Linked DNA regions of Prochlorococcus marinus subsp. marinus str. CCMP1375. The protein of the gene in region 2 interacts with the protein of the main gene of each other region in a pairwise test. Links are inferred from orthologs where the notes say so. Each region holds a gene or a part of one and is shown on either strand. Other genes may lie near its edges.

Region 1 (5,562 bases), 1.6 Mb from region 2 along the record:
ATCTATAGTTTTTGTTTCATTGATCTTCATACCTACAATCCCTTCAATAAATCCAGGGATCATTCGACCTTCTTCTAAGTCGATTTCCATAGATTCGCCACTACCTCCTTCTATTTCACTTCCATCATCAGCAAAAGTACCTTTGAAAGTGAGAATAGCGATGTCACTATGATTGGCTGGACGATTTTCTACAGGAATAACGGTTGCTAATTGTTTACGAGATTCTTCTATTAGTTCATCGACTTTGCTTTCATCAAAGGTGATCGGTTCTGCTTCCGTGGTTAATCCTTTAGTGGTTTTTAGTTTAGGAATAGGTGCTACATCTGTTTCTAAAGTCACTGAAAGCGTTTGTTCTGGATTGAAATTTTCTAATAAGGGCTCAAATCCACCTGCTAACTCTGGTTCACAAAGAGGTTCTATTGATTCTTCTTTTAGAGCTTGCTTCCATATTTTTTCTAATAATTTTTCTAGGGCAGAGGCTTGAATTCTTTTAGATCCAATTTGCTGGAGAATTACAGATTTAGGTACTTTCCCTTTGCGGAAACCAGGTAGATTTGCAGATTTGCATAAAGTTGTCAGCGCATCTTCAAAACTTGTTTTGCATTGTTGAGCTGGAACTTCAAATTCAATTGCTATTCGACTATTGGGGAGGGCCTTGGTTTTTATTTTTAATTGGGAATTACTCATTGGTTCACTAAGGGTCGAAGCTCATTGGCCTATTACACTAGGGAAGAGTAAGACCATCTATCAAAAACTGAGCTTCTTTTTTCGATTTTTGGACATTAGTTTCTTTCGGCTTTTCAAATTTCTACAGTACCCATCTTTTAAAAACAATTTTTATCTTTTAATAGTTTGACTCTTCAAAAGCCTTTCCCTGATAGACCTTTAACCCTTGCTGTACTTGGTTCAAGCGGAGCAGTAGGCGCTGAAATACTAAAAATTCTTGAAGAACGTTCTTTTCCTATCAGGGAATTACGTTTATTGGCATCTGAAAGGTCTGCAGGTCAAGTTCAATTTTTTAAAGGAGAAGATCTTGTCGTAAAAAAAGTTTCACCCGAAGGATTTGAGGATGTTGATCTTGTTTTAGCTTCTGCAGGTGGATCAATTTCTCGAAAATGGAGAAAAGTAATCAATTCTGCAGGTGCTGTGATTGTTGACAATTCCAATGCATATAGGATGGAACCTGATGTTCCTTTAGTTGTTCCTGAAGTTAACCCAAGTCAGGTTTTTACTCACAAAGGGTTAATTGCAAATCCTAATTGCACAACTATTTTATTAGCTTTAGTTTTAGCCCCATTATCAGCACAATTACCAATTAAAAGAGTTGTAGTTTCCACTTATCAATCAGCTAGTGGAGCAGGAGCTAGAGCTATGAATGAGTTAAAACAACTTAGTCAAGATGTATTGAATGGGAATATTCCCAAGAGTGAAATTCTGCCTTATTCACTAGCCTTTAACTTGTTTCTCCATAACTCTCCATTGCAATCAAATAATTATTGTGAGGAGGAAATGAAAATGATTAATGAAACGCGAAAGATTTTGAATCAATCAGAGTTAGCTATAACTGCTACTTGTGTGAGAGTACCAGTTTTAAGAGCTCATTCTGAATCAATTAATATTGAATTTGCCGAACCTTTTCCAGTAGAAGAAGCACGAAAAATTCTTTCTAATGCATCTGGTATTAAACTATTAGAGGATATTCAAATGAATAGATTCCCAATGCCAATTGATGTTACTGGCAAAGATGATATTGCAGTTGGAAGAATACGACAAGATTTAAGCAATCCTAAGGCTTTAGAGTTATGGCTATGTGGTGATCAAATACGTAAAGGTGCTGCATTAAATGCAATTCAAATTGCCGAACTTTTGTTAACAAGATCATGAGTACTGTCCCTGAAATATCATCAGCTCCTTTTGGACGTTTATTAACCGCAATGGTTACTCCATTTGATACAGCAGGGGCTGTTGATTTTGCCTTAGCTGCTCGACTTGCACGTTATTTAGTTGATCAAGGTTCTGATGGTCTTATTGTTTGTGGGACTACAGGAGAGTCACCTACTTTAAGCTGGGAAGAACAATATCAATTACTTGAAACAGTAAGAAATGCTGTTAATGGTTCGGCAAAGGTATTAGCTGGGACTGGGAGTAATAGTACATCTGAGGCGATTCATGCAACTGCTAAGGCAGCTGAGGCTGGAGCTGATGGTGCTTTGGTAGTTGTGCCTTACTACAACAAGCCTCCCCAAGCAGGCTTGGAATCACATTTTCGTGCAGTTGCTCAAGCAGCTCCAGATTTACCATTAATGCTTTACAATATTCCTGGAAGAACAGGTTGTTCTATATCTCCAATCACTGTTCAAAGACTAATGAATTGTTCGAATATTGTAAGTTTCAAAGCTGCAAGTGGCACAACTAATGAAGTGACTGATCTAAGAATTAGATGCGGTTCTAGACTCGCAATTTATAGTGGAGATGATGGGCTTCTTCTTCCGATGTTATCTGTTGGTGCTGTTGGTGTAGTAAGCGTAGCTAGTCATATTGTTGGCATGCGCTTAAAAGCAATGATTGAGGCATATTTCGCTGGGGAAAATAGTCTTGCACTTAGTCATCATGAACAATTACAACCTCTATTTAAAGCTTTATTTGCAACAACTAATCCCATTCCAGTTAAGGCAGCTCTTGAACTAATTGGATGGCCAGTAGGTGCTCCCCGCAGTCCATTACTCCCTTTGGAAAATCAAATGAAAAACGAACTTATGAAAACCATTTCAGCCTTGCTTCAAACCTAACAAACGGTTTCTTTTGCAATTGGCTTTTTTGAGAGCCTTATCTCATTAACAAATCAAGCTTGTTTCCTCGATAAATTGTCTTATGACTAACAGCCCTTCTACAAAATCTCATTCTAAGGAACCATCCTTAAGAGTCATTCCTTTAGGTGGACTTCATGAGATTGGTAAAAATACATGTGTTTTTGAATATGGTGATGAGCTAATGCTTGTTGATGCAGGTTTAGCTTTTCCAAGTGATGGCATGCATGGAGTAAATGTTGTCATGCCTGATACGAGTTATTTAAGAGAAAATCAGAAACGGATTAGAGGAATGATTGTTACTCATGGTCATGAAGACCATATAGGAGGCATTTCTCATCATCTAAAGCATTTCAATATTCCAGTCATTTATGGTCCCCGTTTAGCAATGTCAATGCTTCAAGGGAAAATGGAAGAAGCAGGGGTAACAGATAGAACTACTATTCAAACTGTAGGACCAAGAGATGTCGTCAAAGTAGGTCAGTCTTTTTCTGTTGAATTTATTCGAAATACTCACTCTATGGCAGATAGCTTTTCTTTAGCTATTAAAACCCCAGTAGGGACAGTGATTTTTACAGGAGATTTTAAGTTTGATCATACGCCAGTTGATGGGGAACATTTTGATCTTGCTCGCCTGGCAAAGCATGGAGAAGAAGGTGTCTTATGCCTTTTTAGTGATTCAACTAATGCGGAGGTTCCAGGGTGGTGTCCATCAGAACGTACTGTTTTCCCTGCATTAGAACGCCATGTTGCTGAGGCTGAAGGTCGAGTAATTATTACTACATTTGCGAGTTCCATTCACCGTGTTGCAATGATTTTGGAGCTTGCTTTAAAACATGGTCGCAAGGTTGGATTACTGGGTAGATCTATGTTGAATGTCATTGCTAAAGCAAGAGAAATTGGATATATGAAGGCACCTGATGAGCTTTTTGTTCCAATTAAACAAATTCGTGATCTTCCTGATCGTGAGACATTGCTTTTAATGACTGGTAGTCAAGGAGAACCCTTAGCTGCTTTAAGTCGCATTTCACGTGGTGATCATCAACATGTGCAAGTAAAAACAACTGATACCATTATTTTTTCAGCTAGTCCCATTCCTGGAAACACAATTTCTGTTGTGAATACTATTGATCGTTTGATGCAACTTGGTGCAAAGGTAATTTATGGGAAAGGCGAGGGGATTCATGTTTCAGGGCATGGTTTCCAAGAAGATCAGAAACTTATGTTGGCGTTAACAAAGCCAAAGTATTTTGTTCCTGTGCATGGAGAGCACAGGATGCTTGTTTGTCATAGTAAAAGTGCTCAGTCGATGGGAGTTCCCGAAAATAATATTTTGCTTTTGGAGAATGGAGATGTAGTTCAACTCACACCTAATTCCATTACCAGAGGGCAACCCGTAAAAGCAGGAATCGAACTTTTAGATGCCTCTAGAAATGGCATTGTTGATGCGCGCGTGTTGAAAGAACGGCAGCAATTAGCCGAAGATGGTGTTATTACTCTTCTTGTTGCAGTTAGTACAGATGGAGTAATGGTTGCTCCACCTAGGGTCAATTTACGAGGAGTTGTCACAACTGCAGAGCCTAGGAAAATGTCTCTTTGGACTGAAAAAGAAATTATCTGGGTTTTACAGAATCGTTGGAAGCAACTTTCTAGACAGGTCAGTGCAAATTCTGTTGAAGTTGATTGGATTGGATTTCAGAGAGAGGTTGAATCTGGTTTGGCAAGAAGAATGCGTAGAGAGTTTCAAGTGGAGCCTTTAATTCTGTGCTTAGTTCAGCCTGCTCCAGGAGGTACTCCTGCTTATAAAGGAAGAGTTGATGAAGAAATTAATTCAAAAGCAGCTCCAAAAAAAGCAAATACACCTAGAAATCAGCAGCCAATTCATTCCACTAATCACAATCAAAAACCGTTAGCTGCAAGTGTCAGTACTTCAACTCCTCAGCAAGAGAATACAACTCTAGAAGAGCCAGCAGGTAGAACTAGACGTCGTCGTTCTGCAATTGGTTAGAGGAAAGAAAATTATAGAAACTTCTAGCTTGGATTAATTAATCAGCTCGATGGAATTTTTGTTCCATCTAATTTTTAAATGATTAGATATATCCATATTTCCTGGTCCTTTGTTTTTTCCAATCTTCTGACTAAGCTCTTCCAGTTGCTTTGATGAAAGCAGAGGTGCTTTGTTGTCTTCTAACCATTGCGCCAGAATAATTGCTCTTACTGTTTTAGATAGTTTTGTCATTTTGCTTCTGCTTAACCCTGTTGAAGTAAGTAATGCTCCAAGGGCAAGGTGAGCTAATTGATGTTGATCTTTTTGCAAAGATGTAAGACGTTCTGCAAGATTTGAGATTCTTATAGTGCTTTGTGGATGTAATGACTCAAGCACAGGAATTATTTCTGCTCGGATTTTATTTCGGCTGTAAGCAATATTGGAATTAGAGGGATCAATCCATATTGGAAGATCCATTTCATCACATATTTGAATAGTTTCTTGTCTGCTAAATCTTAGGATTGGACGAATCAGTTGTATTTTGGTTTCAAGTGTTCTGTCCTCTCTTAAACTGCTTAAACCTTTTAAATGCGCTCCTCTTGCGAGATTCATGATAAAAGTCTCAGTTCTATCATTAGCTGTGTGACCAGTCAAAACGCGTTCGCAAGGTAAAGAAGGGCTTTCTTTCGAAAGAGTTTTAGCTTGTTGGATAAGGCTTTTATAGCGCCAGTTTCTTGCATCTTCTTCAGTAGATACTTTTTGCTTATT
Region 2 (8,243 bases):
GCATTTGTCAAATCTCTTGCAATAAAACCAATTCCTGCATTGATTCCGTTAACTGCCAAAAGCATTAGGACAATAATACCTAGTAAAGACCAATGCACCCATCTTTTATTTCTCAGTTGATGCCTATAATTAAAAAAAGTTAAACTTCCAATAGCAAATACTCCTGAAAAGAAAAACCCCCACCAACTAGACCATATTGAAGTTACTATTTCAACTACCCCATTAAAATATTTTTCTAATAAAATTGGCTGTATTTTTTCAAAGAATTCTATTAAGCCAGTTAATAATATTAGAACGATTCCCCCTACACAAAATAATAGCGAAATCAGTAGCCATATAAAACTCCACCCACTATTTTGTTCAAGTGGCAAAAAGAAAGGCTGCGCTAATTTTCTTAAGCTACTGAGTTGATCCCTTAAGCGTTTATTATTAGAGATGGTTTGTTCTGTCATAGCAATATCATAAGCTTCTAGTCATCTCGGAACTTATGCAATCTAATTGTATTCTTAACGCTCATAAAAAGTTAAGAAAAAGCTGCAAACTCTCATCAAATTAGTTGATTTTCTACAATTTATGAGGCTCTAAGAGTCTGATTAAGAAAAAAGTATCTACAAATCAGGGATTCTCAATAGTTATATTTTTAATTTTCTTTTCTAATTTAGCCTGGAGGCCAGTTTAATTTTCTACCACCAATTACATGAATATGAAGATGAAAAACTGTTTGACCAGCCTCACTACCGCTATTGATAACTGTTCTCCAGTGGTTTAAACCTTCTAACTTCGCTATTTTCGCTGAGACTAGTAATAAATGACCTAATAAGCTTTCATCTTGAATTTCAGCCTCTCTAAGACTTGGTATGGCTTTTCGAGGAATTACCAGTATATGAACTGGAGCTTGAGGTTGAATATCACGAAAGGCTAGACACATTTCATCACTATAAATTTCATCACAATCAATTTCTCCTCTTAGAATACGACTAAATATTGTTTCTTCAGACATAAAATATTTCCTTATAATGGTTAATGATTTAGATGAATAAATTATATATGCTTTTATTGATATGAACTTAATAAGTTTACCATTTAAGTAGCAATATTAGTTTGTATTATTGAAAACATTGTTAATACCTGTAGGAATTAAAATTTTGAGCTTTGTAAGAAATTATTTTTTTTAAAATCTTTTTTAGATGGATTTCAATCACTACATAACCTTAAAACATCTTTTTTCTTAAAGCCATGCTCCTTTAACTCTTTATTTAAAGCTTCTTCATTAATTGCTCTGTCTACGAAAAGCACTCCATTCAAATGATCCATTTCATGCTGAATGCAGCGAGCAAGTAGGCCATCAGCGTTTATTTTTTTTGGTCTTCCCATTTCATCACGAAAATTTACTTTAATAGATGATGGTCTGATTACATCAAGGTATACCCCTGGGATGCTCAAGCATCCTTCTTCATATGTATCAATAGTGGCACTAAATTCTGTGATTTCGGGATTAATTAAAATAATTGGAGGAGTGGCTGAATTTTCAATGTCTAAATCAATAACTAAAAGTTGTTGTTGAGAGCCTATTTGCGGTGCTGCCAAGCCAATGCCTTTCGCTGCATACATGCTGTGAAGCATTTTCTTTACTAGATCTCTAATATTTTTGTCGACTTTGCTAATTCTTTTAGCTGATTGCCTTAATGCTGAATTGCCTAGTGTGTGAATTTCAAGTTCAGGCTGATCCGTTGGTTTTTTAGAAACCGCAAGAGAAGTTCTTTGCTTTTCTGCATTAATAGCAAGTTGCGAAAAACTGCGAGCCAAGGAGGTTAATGTTTAACTAATACTAATTTTACCTATTTTAGGGCTAATTAGATGGTTCCTCTGTGAAATTCAAAAATAGAGATTCTGAGCGCACTTCATTTTTAAATACTCCATTAGATGCAAAGACAGTTTGCGCTTCCTCTCCGAACATAAAAGAACCACGGTTAATCGATGATTGGGTTTTATGGCTAGAGCAAAGGCCAAATGAAGGAGGAAGGACAACAGCATTGGTGCGTCCATGGGGCAAAACTGATTGTTCCCCACAAGAATTAACTCATTTTAAATGGAATATAAAAAGTTCTATTCATGGATATGGTGGAGCGGCTTTAGCTGCTGTATGTTCTTGTGATCAAATTTTCTTAACTTGGGTAGATCATTCTGATGGTTGTCTTTGGTCACAATCGTGGCAAGGTCTGCAAACTTCTTTAGAAAAAAAGGAACCCCTATTAATTCAATTAACAGAACCGATTTGTTTGTCAAAGAAAGCAGATTTTTACTTGGGAGATGGCTTGATTGATTTAAAAAAAATGCGTTGGTTGGGAGTTATGGAGAAAGATGATAGAGACTATTTAGTTTCATTTTCTTTAAATGATGCATTGCAAGAACCTAAAGTTATTTATATAGCAAAAGATTTTCTTGGATATCTTAAGTTAAGCCCTAACAGCAATAAGTTGGCATGGGTTGAGTGGCAGAAACCTTCAATGCCTTGGGATCAAAGTGAACTGTGTCTGGCTTCAGTATCTGATGAAGGGGAATTATCATCTCATAAGATTTTTGTAAACCCTTTAATTAATTCCTCCAAGAAAGTATCAGTTTTCCAGCCAACTTGGTTAAACAATGATCAATTGGTATTCGCTGAGGATAGTAATGATTGGTGGAATTTAAAAAGAATAGATTTTAAAAATGATTTAATATCAAATTATAAGCATATATGTAATATACAGGCTGAATTTGCCATGCCGCAATGGATTGCTGGAATGTCTACAATTGCTATTTCTCAAGATCGAATACTAGCCTTAAGTTGTAAGAATACAACATGGAAATTGAATCTAATTAATCATAATCAAAAGACAATAAATATTGACCTACCTTTTGATAATTTATCTTATTTAGATGCTAATCAAGGTAGAGTAATTCTTATTGCAGGTAATTCGTTTAAAGAATCAAGTCTTTTAGAAGTTGATTTAGTTGAAAAGCCTTATACCTATAAATTAGAAGAAAAGAATTCTATATTAAATCAAGATGAAATAAGTGTTGCTGAGGATTTTTGGTTTAAAGGGTTTCATGGTCGTATAACCCATGCTTTATATTACGCACCAAATCCTAGGAGATTTAATGTAATACCTCTTTTAGTCAAGATACATAGTGGTCCAACTTCAATGGCTTCTAGAGGTTTGAACCTTTCGACTCAGTTTTGGACTTCTCGAGGATGGGCAGTAGTAGATGTTAATTATGGAGGTTCAACAGGATTTGGTAGAGACTATCGTGATCGCCTTCGAGAAGGATGGGGAACTGTCGATGTAGTTGATTGTTATTCAGCAGTAAAGGAACTTCTGAAATTAGGCAAGGCACATAATAACTATATTGCTATTGAAGGCTCTAGTGCTGGAGGATTTACTGCTTTAGCATCTTTATGCTATTCAAAGATTTTTAATGCTGCTGCTTGTAAGTATCCAGTGACTGATTTGATTGATATGTCTGAAACGACTCATCGTTTTGAGAGCAATTATTTAGATTATCTAGTAGGCCCTTTGTCTAAAAATAAAGAAAAATATTATGATAAATCACCCATTAATCATATCAAAAAAATAACTTCACCCGTTATATTTTTTCATGGGATGAAAGATAAGGTTGTTAAATTAGAGCAAGTAAACAAAATCTTTTTTGGACTTAAAAAGAATCAAATTCCTGTAGAACTATATACATTTAGAGATCAAGGCCATGGTTTTCGAGATGCACTTGTAAATATTGAGGTATTAGAGTTAACTGAAAGGTTTTTTAATGTACATTTAGGGCTTTAGGAATGTTCCTTAATAAAATTAATACTGGACATCAGTTCTTGAGTAAAAAAATCTATTTCTTTTTTTGTTGATGTAAAGCTAAGACTTGCACGCGCAGTTGAGCTTATTCCATAGTATTCATGAATTGGTTGGCAGCAATGATGGCCACTTCTGATACAAATATTTTTTGAATCTAATAATTCTGCTATATCATTAGAGTGTATATTTTCTATATAGAAGGTTGCTAAAGGTGCACGATTGGGCTGTTGTTCAGGAGTGGGACCTAAAATTCTAATTCCTTCTATAGTTTCTAGATTTTTAAACAAGTATTGTGTCAGTTCTTTCTCATATAAACCTATATTCTCTAAACCAATAGACTGAAGATAAGAAATTGCTGCTCCCATACCAATAGCTTCTCCTATTGCAGGAGTTCCAGCTTCAAATTTGTGTGGTAAATCGGACCAGTTACTTTTTTGAAGAGAAACATCTTGTATCATTTCACCTCCAGCTAAGAAAGGAGGCATTATTTCTAATATTTCTTCTTTAGCCCATAAAAAGCCACAACCTGTTGGTCCACATAATTTATGAGATGAACCAGCTAGAAAATCTATATCTAATGCTTCAACATTTATTTTTTTGTGGGCAAGGCTTTGGCAAGCATCTATGAGTATTAAAGCTCCAGCACTATGAGCAATTTCTGAGATTTTTTTAATAGGGTTGCAGGTTCCTAATGTATTACTGACATGAAGAAGGCATACTAATTTAGTTTTTTCATTTACTTTATTCTTTAGATCATTGAGATCTAATTCTCCTGTTTTTGTTATACCAATATAACGCAGCTTACAACCTTTTCTTTTTGCTAGTAGTTGCCATGGAACAAGATTACTATGATGTTCCATTAAAGTAATCAATATCTCGTCTCCTTCTTTTAATTGAGAATCTCCCCATGAATATGCGACTAAATTAATTGCTTCAGTTGCATTGCGAGTAAAAACAATTTCTCTATTTGACTTTGCTTGAACAAATTGTGATGTTATTTCTCTGGCATCTTCAAATGCCTGAGTTGCTTTGGCACTTAACTGATGAGCACCTCTGTGAACATTTGCATTTTCATATTTGTAATAATGAACCATTCTCTCAATCACAAATTTTGGCTTTTGACTAGTTGCTGCATGATCTAAATAAATTAAATCATTATTTTCTTGAGAGCCTAAAGAAAAGAGTTCAAAATCCTTTCTTGTTATTTCAGCTAGATTCTTTTTACTTTTCATGTAATTCTTTATAGATATTTTGAGAGAGAGGACCATTTAGTTATTTCTAATGGCATGCCATTCAAAATTTCATTGCAAAATCCATTGATTATTAGAGAGTTCGCGAGATTCTGATCAATTCCCCTACTTTGTAAATAGAAAAGTTCTTCTTTTTCTAATTGACTAATTGTTGCACCATGATTACATTGAACATCATCAGCAATAATATTTAGTTTCGGACTAGTATCTATTTTTGCGTTAGAAGACAAAAGCAGATTCTTACTTATTTGACTTGCTTTAGTTTGTTGCGCTACTTGAGGCACATCAATTAATCCATTAAATATAGAATGAGACTCATTGGCTGCAATTGCTTTATGGATTTGTTCGAGGGACCCATTAGGACCACCAAATTTAACTATAGAATGAGTTTCAATATTTTCACTGTTAGATGTTATTTGCAGTCCTTTTATATTTGTACTAGCGTTTCCATCTAATTGAAATATATGTTGCTCTATTCTGCTGAAATACCAGTCTTCCAACATTGAGCAAAAAGAATATACACTTTCTTTTTCTTGTATGATAGATATATGGCTCAATAGCTTTGAATATTGTTTACCTATCGCGATACAGCCATGATTGACTATTGCTTGATTTTCAATATAAATTTCAATTAAGTTACTATGAGCACAGAAATCTTCGCTATTTAAGATTTCTAGTATGTCTAATTTAGCACCCTTTTCTACGATTAGCATAACCCTATAGGGACTTAATCCATTTTTACTTTTTGGCAAAATAATTTCTAATGAAGCATTACTATCTTTTTTTATTTTTAGTGCAATTAATTGACTATTTATTGCTTCATTGAATTTTTTTAGGAATATATCATCTCTATTTTGCTTAAAGGAAAACTTAGAAAAATATTTCTTTAATTCATTTTCACTAATTTGTTCAATATAATTTGGTAGACTTTGACATTCAATCGGAGAATCTGTATCTAAACTAATTTGTGTTGATTTTTTGTTAGCTTTATTATTAACTTCAACAGAAATCTTGTTTTTTTTCTGATTAACTGGAAGTGTAAAAAATTCATTCATACGTGTTAGGTCTGTAAGACGCCATTTCTCATTAGATTTCTTTGGAATTCCATATTCTTGAAGAAATTTTCTACCTTCTTTTTGATTGTTTGCTAATACTCCTTTAGTGTGAGGGAGTGAGTTTATCCATTCACAGTAAATCTTAGGATCCATTAATTTATTAAGTTTCCACCTGCTCTAGTCCTTCATAGCCAGACTTTTCTAAGGCTATTGCGAGTTCTTTGGTACCTGTTTTAATAATTTTTCCGTCTTTCATTACATGAACATAATCAGGTTTGATTTCGTTTAATAGGCGCTGATAATGTGTAATTAGTATTGTTGCTTTATTCTTTGAATGAATTTTATTTATTCCATTTGAAATAATTCTTAGAGCATCTATATCTAAACCAGAATCTGTTTCATCTAAAATAGAAACTATAGGCTTAAGCAAAGCCATTTGTAGTATTTCATTTCTTTTCTTTTCTCCCCCTGAAAAGCCTTGATTTACGCCTCTTTCTAGAAAATCCTTATTCATTTGCACTATTCCTAGAGTATTATTTACGATTTCATCAAATTCAAATGTATCTAGCTCGCTTTCTTTTAACTCTTTACGCCTTGCATTGACTGCTGCTCGTAAAAAGTCAATATTTTTTACACCAGCAACTTCTACAGGATATTGAAAACCTAGGAATAACCCTTTGTTAGATCTTTCTTCTGGTTCTAAGCTGGTTATACTTTCACTTTCTAATAATATTTCTCCCTCAGATATTTCATAAGATGAATGCCCAGCAATTATTTTGGCTAGTGTACTTTTCCCACTACCATTCCTTCCCATGATCGCATGTATTTCACCTTCATATATTGTTAAGTTAACACCTTTAAGGATACTATTACCATCAATTCCTGCATGTAGATTTTTAACTTCTAGAAGTATTCTTTTTGGCTCCATTCTTTTATCTAATTGCTTAGTCATCCTATAGTTCCTTCCAGTTTAAGCCCCAATAGACTATCAGCTTCTGATGCAAATTCCATTGGTAATTTATTGAATACATCCTGACAAAATCCACTTACCATCATTGACACAGCCTCCTCAGAATTAATACCTCGACTTTTCAGGTAGAATAATTGATCTTCAGATATTTTAGAAGTACTTGCTTCATGCTCAATACTAGAATTCATTTGTTTTGAATGTATATAGGGATATGTATTAGCAGAAGCTTGATCTCCAATTAATAATGAATCACATTGGCTATAATTTTTGGCGCCAAATGCTTTGCTTCCCATATGAACTAATCCTCTATAACTATTTTTTGATTTTCCAGCACTTATACCTTTGCTGATAATAGTTGATTTTGTGTTTTTTCCAATATGAATCATTTTTGTCCCTGTATCTGCTATTTGCTTATTATTAGTTAGTGCTACAGAGTAAAATTCACCAACTGCACCATCTCCTTCTAGAATACAACTTGGATATTTCCATGTTATAGAAGAGCCAGTTTCAACTTGAGACCAACTAATCTTGCTTCTTTTCCCTTTGCATCTTCCTCGTTTGGTGACAAAATTATAAATACCTCCAATCCCATTTTTATCTCCTGCATACCAATTCTGAACGGTTGAATATTTGATTGATGCGTCATCTAAAGCAATTAATTCTACAACAGCTGCATGAAGAGTGTTGGTATCAAACATTGGCGCTGTGCATCCCTCCAAGTAACTTACTGATGATTTTTCTTCGGCGATAATTAATGTTCTTTCAAATTGCCCAGTATCTCCAGAATTGATTCTAAAATATGAGGATAGCTCCATAGGACAATTAACACCTTTGGGTATATATACAAAGGATCCATCACTAAATATAGCTGAATTTAAGGCTGCGAAAAAATTATCGCTCATTGGAACTATTGTGCCTAAATATTTATCTACAAGTTCAGGGTATTTTTGAATTGCTTCACTAATTGAACAAAAAATAACTCCATCTTCCGCTAATTTCTCTTTAAAAGTAGTTGCAATTGAGACACTATCAAATACAGCATCTACAGCTACATTAGTAAGTCTTTTTTGCTCATTAAGGGGAATTCCAAGTTTATCAAAAGTAGCTAATATTTCTGGATCAA

The links.
Region 1: the proteins of def (region 2) and PRO_RS08935 interact in binary tests that used the Escherichia coli proteins (3 or more experiments, as listed by UniProt). The link is inferred for Prochlorococcus marinus subsp. marinus str. CCMP1375 from one-to-one orthologs.

The regions. Positions count from the first base shown.
Region 1 is NC_005042.1:1,666,945-1,672,506, reverse strand. Bases 1-2,868 are described here. They hold PRO_RS08935 (aspartate-semialdehyde dehydrogenase), read left to right. Parts: upstream 1-852; coding sequence 853-1,884; downstream 1,885-2,868. Other genes in these bases: dapA (4-hydroxy-tetrahydrodipicolinate synthase), read left to right, coding at 1,881-2,789; tig (trigger factor), read right to left, coding at 1-687. In the rest of the region: PRO_RS08925 (ribonuclease J), read left to right, coding at 2,872-4,815; tRNA lysidine(34) synthetase TilS, read right to left, coding at 4,849-5,562.
Region 2 is NC_005042.1:90,074-98,316, forward strand. The notes cover bases 1-2,855. They hold def (peptide deformylase), read right to left. Parts: upstream 1,807-2,855; coding sequence 1,195-1,806; downstream 1-1,194. Other genes in these bases: PRO_RS00405 (ABC transporter ATP-binding protein/permease), read right to left, coding at 1-452; PRO_RS00410 (histidine triad nucleotide-binding protein), read right to left, coding at 659-1,000; PRO_RS00420 (alpha/beta hydrolase family protein), read left to right, coding at 1,869-2,855. Also shown: more of PRO_RS00420, read left to right, coding at 2,856-3,827; PRO_RS00425 (aminotransferase class V-fold PLP-dependent enzyme), read right to left, coding at 3,824-5,113; Fe-S cluster assembly protein SufD, read right to left, coding at 5,086-6,303; Fe-S cluster assembly ATPase SufC, read right to left, coding at 6,311-7,102; Fe-S cluster assembly protein SufB, read right to left, coding at 7,099-8,243. UniProt on the Escherichia coli protein: Removes the formyl group from the N-terminal Met of newly synthesized proteins. Requires at least a dipeptide for an efficient rate of reaction. N-terminal L-methionine is a prerequisite for activity but the enzyme has broad specificity at other positions.